Prochlorococcus marinus str. MIT 0912: one gene and its partner. Each later gene encodes a partner of the first gene's protein in a complex. Links are inferred from orthologs where the notes say so. Each region holds a gene or a part of one and is shown in the gene's direction. Other genes may lie near its edges.

Region 1 (3,575 bases):
CAGGAAGACCAGCGATGGGAAAAACTTCAATTGTCCTTAATTTGGCTAAAAACGTAGCGCAACTGCATGACCTACCTGTTTGTGTATTCAGTCTAGAGATGAGTAAAGAGCAACTAACTTACAGGCTGCTATCAAGCGAGGTAGGTATTGAAAGCAGTCGATTAAGAACAGGACGGTTGCAACAAGATGAATGGCCATTACTTGGTCAAGGTATTAATACACTTGGTCAATTACCAATCTTTATTGACGACAAACCAAATTCAAGTGTTCTTGAGATGAGGTCCTTATGTCGTCGTCTCATTGCTGAACAAGGTAAAGAGCTTGGACTAATTGTTATTGATTATCTACAACTAATGGAAGGTACTTCACCCGATAATCGAGTTCAAGAAATCTCAAGAATCACTCGAGGTCTTAAAGGTATGGCAAGAGAACTTAAAGTCCCTGTCATCGCTTTATCTCAATTAAGTAGAGGGGTGGAATCAAGAACCAATAAAAGACCAATGCTAAGCGATCTACGAGAATCTGGGTCAATAGAACAAGATGCGGACTTGGTTCTAATGATTTATAGGGATGAGTATTACAATCCAGAAACTACTGATAGAGGCATTACAGAAGTTATCGTGACAAAACACCGAAATGGGCCAGTTGGAACAGTTAAATTACTTTTTGAACCCCAATTCACTAGATTTAGAAATCTTGCTGCTTAATTGTTCGAGAATTAAAGTCCTAATGCTTAATAGATGATTACTAAACAATCTTCAAATGAAAGTTTTGACGTAATCGTTGTCGGAGGTGGTCATGCAGGCTGCGAGGCTGCGCTGACTTCAGCAAGATTAGGTTTGAATACTGCTTTATTTACACTTAATTTAGATCGAATTGCATGGCAACCTTGTAACCCAGCTGTCGGGGGTCCAGCTAAAAGTCAATTAGTTCATGAAGTTGATGCCTTAGGCGGAATAATTGGAAAATTAGCAGATTTAACTGCTCTTCAAAAAAGGGTCCTTAACGCAAGCAGAGGTCCTGCAGTGAGAGCATTGAGAGCACAAACAGATAAGCGATTATATGCACATGAAATGCTAAAAATCCTTCAAAACACCCCTAATTTAAAGATTAGAGAGGCAATGGTTACTGGACTAGAAATCGAACATTATCCCAATCAGATTGAAAACAATACACGAGACATGAAAGAGAGAATTGGATTTATAAAGGGAGTTAAAACCTATTTTGGAAGCGTTTTTCAAGCCAAAGCAGTTGTACTTACAACAGGAACCTTTTTAGGAGGAAGAATTTGGATTGGGAATCAATCTATGAGTGCAGGTCGAGCAGGTGAGCAAGCCTCTGAGGGCTTAACTGAAGAATTGCAAAAGTTAGGCTTTACTACTGATCGTTTAAAAACAGGAACCCCTGCACGCGTCGATAGACGAACTATTGATCTTGACTGCCTAGATGAGCAATTGAGCGATGCTTCAGATAAATTCTTTTCTTTTGATCCTCTGTCGTGGAAAAGTGGAGAACAAATGAGTTGCCATATCACTCGAACAACACAAGAAACTCACCAACTTATTAAAAACAATCTTCATTTAACACCTATTTATGGAGGTTTTATTGATAGTAAAGGTCCCAGATATTGTCCATCTATTGAAGATAAAATTGTACGTTTTGCTGATAAAGATTCACACCAAATCTTCTTGGAACCCGAAGGTAGAGATACTCCAGAAATGTATGTACAAGGTTTTTCAACTGGACTTCCCGAAAACTTACAATTAGAACTTTTAAGGACTCTACCAGGCTTAGCAAAATGCGTAATGCTTAGACCTGCTTATGCAGTTGAATATGACTACATTCCAGCAACACAATTAGAAGCGACATTAGAGACAAAAAGAATAAGTGGCTTATATAGTGCAGGTCAACTAAATGGAACAACAGGATATGAAGAAGCTGCTGCTCAAGGTTTAGTAGCAGGTTTAAATGCTGCAAGATTGGTCAACAAAAAAGAAGGAATTATTTTTGAAAGAGAAAGTAGTTATATAGGAACTATGATTGACGATTTAGTTACAAAAGATCTAAAAGAACCATATAGAGTATTAACTAGTAGAAGTGAGTATAGATTAATCCTAAGGGGTGATAATGCTGATAGGAGGTTGACTCCACTAGGTTATAAATTAGGTTTAATTGATGAAAGAAGATGGAAAATATTTAATGCTAAGCAACAATTAATCACTCAAGAGAAAGAAAGACTAGAGAAAGAGCGAATTAAAGAAAGTGATCAGTGTGCAAAGAAGATATATTCTACAACTGGAACGCCGATAAAAGGATCATTAACCCTAGCAAATTTTCTTAGAAGAACAAATATTCACTATAAAGACTTAATTAAGTATAATTTAACAACTCAAAGTATTCCTTTAGATGTTGAAGAAGGAGTTGAGATAGATATTAAATATAGTGGTTATTTAGAAAGACAAAAATCTCAAATAAATCAAATAAAACAGCAAAGTAAAAAGTTATTACCAAAAAATTTAAACTACAATAATATAGAAACACTATCTAAAGAAGCGAGGGAAAAATTAACCATTTCTCAGCCCAAAAGCCTTGGACATGCTGCTCAACTTCCAGGCGTGAGCAAAGCTGATCTAACTGCACTTCTCGTTTGGTTGAAAATCGAGCAAATGAAAAAAGATGAAAGAAAAGACTCACTTCAAATAACAAATTAATAATAGTGAATTCACGTCAATCTCAATTACCCTCGCCTGAAGTGATTTGGAAAGCATCGAAAGAAAGTGTTCTTTCAGGAAGAGGGAATTATAAGCTTTCTGGAGCTTGGCAGTTAATGCTATTGGGTGACGGCAGCCCAACAAGACATCTCAAGCTCTTAACAGGTCATGAAGTTGCCATAAAAGTTATTTCTATGGCAATGGAAAATAATAATGAAATTGGTGTACCAGAAGAAGTCAATGAGTTAGAACCACCCTTAATACGAAGACAAGTTTGGCTGACATGCGGAGACTTAACCCTGGCATGGGCTGAAAGCTGGTGGAATTATCAAGAAGCAGAAACACATCTGCGCAACAAGGATCAACCTATCTGGAAAAGCCTCACACAAGGTCGCTCAGAACTTTTCAGAGAGGTAGATGGATTGAGTTTAGTCAATGCCAATTGGCTGAAATTAGAATTCAATGAAGAAGGTCCTTTTTGGAGCAGGCATTACCGATTTTTTCGTCAACAAAAAGAATTAACAGTAATCAGAGAAGTTTTTAGCCCAAAGTTAGAAAAATGGCTAGGACCAATACCAAGGAAGGCTTTTTGAGAAAATCAGTACTTTCTTCGACTAGATCTTGGTATGTTTTTTCTTTTTTGAGGAGTTCGTTCATCTAGAAAAGAATCGTTGAAATCCGGTGCATTTTGCTTAATTAAATTATCTTTTCTTTCCCACTTATTTAATTTAAAAGATTGATCATCTGGCCATTCATCCAGTTCATCTGAATTATTTCTCCTTTCTTCAATCTGAGGTGGTAAAGCTTTAGGGGCTCTTAAGGAAATCGCACTTAAGGGTCTTTTTATATTGTTTATGCTTTCCT
Region 2 (3,160 bases), 320 kb from region 1 along the record:
AAATTACTATCAATCAAATACGTTCAATGGTTGATGTCTTAGATATAGCTAGAACAGGAATGAATTAACTGTTACCTGATCCAAAAGATTTTTAATAACAAATAAATGATATCTAAGATATAGCATTTTAAATTTTATTAGAGAGTTTTTTGAGTAAAAAATATAGACCAAATCCACCAACTACTCCCGCAAAAAGACCCATACATGTCGAACCCAGAATCAGTCTAGAACTCAAGTACCAACCTTGAGACCACAACTCATTTGTAGTGATATGGCTAAAATCTACTACATTTTTATCTTTATTGAGTATTAATGAGCCCAGTCTATAATTAAAATAATAAAGAGGAACATAAGTAAATGGGTTGCTAATCCAGGTTCCAACAGCCGCCAAAATACTGTTTCCTTTGAAGATTTTTGCTAAAAACACACCCATCAAGGTTTGCAAACCAAAGAATGGAAAGCAACCACTAAATATCCCCACACCCAGTCCTAATGCTCTCATAGAGGGAGAACCTTCCTGATTCCAGAGCCAAGAGATAAATTTACGAATTCTTTGTATTAGATTTAGGAAGATTTTTTTCATGTTTTAAAAAATCTTGATCCAAAAAAGAAACTAGAGTTGATCTTAGTGAAGATTGCGTGATTATTGATTAATGAATTCGTTTTCCCCTACTGAAGATACTATTGCTGCAATTGCGACTGCTGTTTCTCCCGGCCAAGGAAGTATCGCTGTCATTAGGATCTCTGGATCATCCGCTATTGAGATAACTAAAACTATTGTTCATATTCCAGGAACGCACGAGTGGAGCACTCACAAAGTGCTGTACGGACATGTAACAGAAGCAAATCAAAGAATATTTATCGATGAAGTCTTAATACTAATAATGAAAGGGCCACGAAGCTTTACAGGTGAAGATGTAGTAGAAATTCATTGCCATGGTGGAATCATTGCAGTCCAAAAGATCCTTGAAAGAATTCTGAATATCCCAACTGTTCGAAGAGCAGAACCAGGTGAGTTTAGTCAACGAGCCGTGCTCAATGGTCGTCTTAGCCTCACTCAAGCAGAATCAATTAGTGAGCTGGTATCAGCAAGAAGTCGAAAAGCAGCAGAACTTGCAATTAATGGAATTGAAGGAAATATTCAAACTACGATTCAATCAATTAGGAAACGATTGATTGAGCAACTAACGGAAATTGAAGCAAGAATAGATTTTGAAGAAGATCTTCCAATTCTAGATGAAAAGCATGTACAGAATGAACTTATCGCAATTAAAAAAGATCTAATTGAACTAATTGATAATGCTACAAGAGCATCTTGGGTTCGTTCGGGCTTAAAAGTTGCACTAACCGGAAAGCCTAATGTAGGAAAAAGCTCCTTACTAAATAGTCTTTGTAAACAAGAAAAAGCTATTGTGACTGACTTACCTGGAACCACAAGAGATCTTTTAGAAAGTGAGATTGTATTGGAGGGCATACCAGTAACTTTTATTGATACAGCAGGTCTAAGAGAGACTAACAATATCATCGAAAATATTGGAATTTCTAGAACTAAAAAAACTTTAATTCAAGCTGATCTAATCATATTAATCTTTGATTATTCAAAAGGATGGACTAGCGAGGATGAGTCAATACTAAAACAATTGCCCAAAAATATTCCATTCTTAATTGTTGGAAATAAATCTGATTTAACGAACAACCAATCTTGTAAAAAAGTTCCAAAATATATATTAAAAAAAGAAAATCTAGTGATTATGAGTGCAAAAACCGGAAATGGAGAAAGCGATCTAATTAGTTACATACTAAAAATATGTGGTTCTTCTCAAACGCATGGATTGCATATTGCTCTAAATGAAAGACAACTTGACCTCGCGAAATCCACGATGGAATCCCTAGAAAATATTAATAAAGTTTTTGATGAAAAGCTACCGTGGGATTTCTGGACGATTGATTTAAGACAAGCTATTAATTATTTAGGAGAACTAACAGGAGACGATTTAACAGAAAGCTTACTTGATAATATATTTTCGAAATTCTGTATTGGTAAGTAATCAGCAGTGTTTATCTACTACTGATTATCGATTGTAAAAATGTAATATAAGTAATAGCAAACTCCTCCAATCAGTAGTGCAACCATAATATTCACACTATGAACAACGTCCACTTGATCGAAAAAGTTGATAGTAATTTAATTAAAGCATATAGTTCACATATCTCAAAGAAAAAATATTAAAAGATTTCTATTTTTTAAAACTTTTAAGACAAAATAAGTAGATAAAATTTAAATATAGAAAAAGATATTTTTATATATGGTTTTAATATTGGTATAGTAACGAATGTATTTGTTGTATTGTGGATCTTCGCTCACCAAAGCTACATAAAATATTAGACACCTGGATTGAGGAAGATCTCGGTCATGGAGATCTCACAAGATTTGTCCTCAACGAAAGAAGTGTATCAGCACATTGGGTAGCAAAAGAGGATGGGACTTTTTGCGGTGGAGATCTAGTCAAACTAATATTTAGAAAAATTGATCCCCAAGTTGATATTCAACTTCTAATAGAGGATGGTCAGAAGTTTAAAAAGAATCAAAGACTTCTAGAATTAAAAGGTTCATCCTCTTCTTTAGTAGCAGGAGAGCGAATAACTCTAAATGTAGCCATGCATCTTTCTGGTATTGCTACATCAACAGCTTTACTAGTAGCCAAACTATCAGGATCCGATGTGAAGTTAGCAGACACCCGTAAAACGACTCCAGGTCTGAGAATATTTGAAAAATATGCTTTTCATTGTGGTGGTGGTATTAATCATAGACTTGGATTAGATGATGCTGCCATGTTGAAAGAAAATCATATTGAATGGTCTCGGGGGATTAAAGAGAGTATCAAAATCTTAAAAAAAACTATTCCATGGACAAAAAAAATAATAGTCGAAGCAGAAACTCCCTCCCAAGCGAAAGAAGCTGTAGAGGCAGGTGCTGATGGAGTTTTACTTGATGAAATGTCTATCACAGCGATAGCAAAATTAGTGCCAGAATTACGTCAACTTTCAAAAACCAATGATTTCACATACATCTCAAAAAATATTGTTATTGAAGTTTCTGGAATCAACCCAGATAATTTATCGGACTATGTTTTCACAGGTATTGATCTAATCTCAACTA

What was found. The genes of interacting proteins can lie anywhere in the genome.
Region 2: the proteins of mnmG (region 1) and mnmE are in contact, whole or in part, in a solved structure (PDB 9HIP), measured with the Escherichia coli proteins. The link is inferred for Prochlorococcus marinus str. MIT 0912 from one-to-one orthologs.

What each region holds. Positions count from the first base shown.
Region 1 is NZ_CP114783.1:1,253,596-1,257,170, forward strand. The notes cover bases 339-3,225. They hold mnmG (tRNA uridine-5-carboxymethylaminomethyl(34) synthesis enzyme MnmG), read left to right. Parts: upstream 339-740; coding sequence 741-2,711; downstream 2,712-3,225. Other genes in these bases: dnaB (replicative DNA helicase), read left to right, coding at 339-707; O5640_RS07350 (chorismate lyase), read left to right, coding at 2,717-3,225. In the rest of the region: more of dnaB, read left to right, coding at 1-338; more of O5640_RS07350, read left to right, coding at 3,226-3,304; O5640_RS07355 (RNA helicase), read right to left, coding at 3,310-3,575. UniProt on the Escherichia coli protein: NAD-binding protein involved in the addition of a carboxymethylaminomethyl (cmnm) group at the wobble position (U34) of certain tRNAs, forming tRNA-cmnm(5)s(2)U34.
Region 2 is NZ_CP114783.1:1,574,197-1,577,356, reverse strand. The notes cover bases 1-2,850. They hold mnmE (tRNA uridine-5-carboxymethylaminomethyl(34) synthesis GTPase MnmE), read left to right. Parts: upstream 1-653; coding sequence 654-2,048; downstream 2,049-2,850. Other genes in these bases: nadC (carboxylating nicotinate-nucleotide diphosphorylase), read left to right, coding at 2,350-2,850; O5640_RS09060 (DUF2062 domain-containing protein), read right to left, coding at 128-583; O5640_RS09065 (RelA/SpoT family protein), read left to right, coding at 1-68. In the rest of the region: more of nadC, read left to right, coding at 2,851-3,160. UniProt on the Escherichia coli protein: Exhibits a very high intrinsic GTPase hydrolysis rate. Involved in the addition of a carboxymethylaminomethyl (cmnm) group at the wobble position (U34) of certain tRNAs, forming tRNA-cmnm(5)s(2)U34.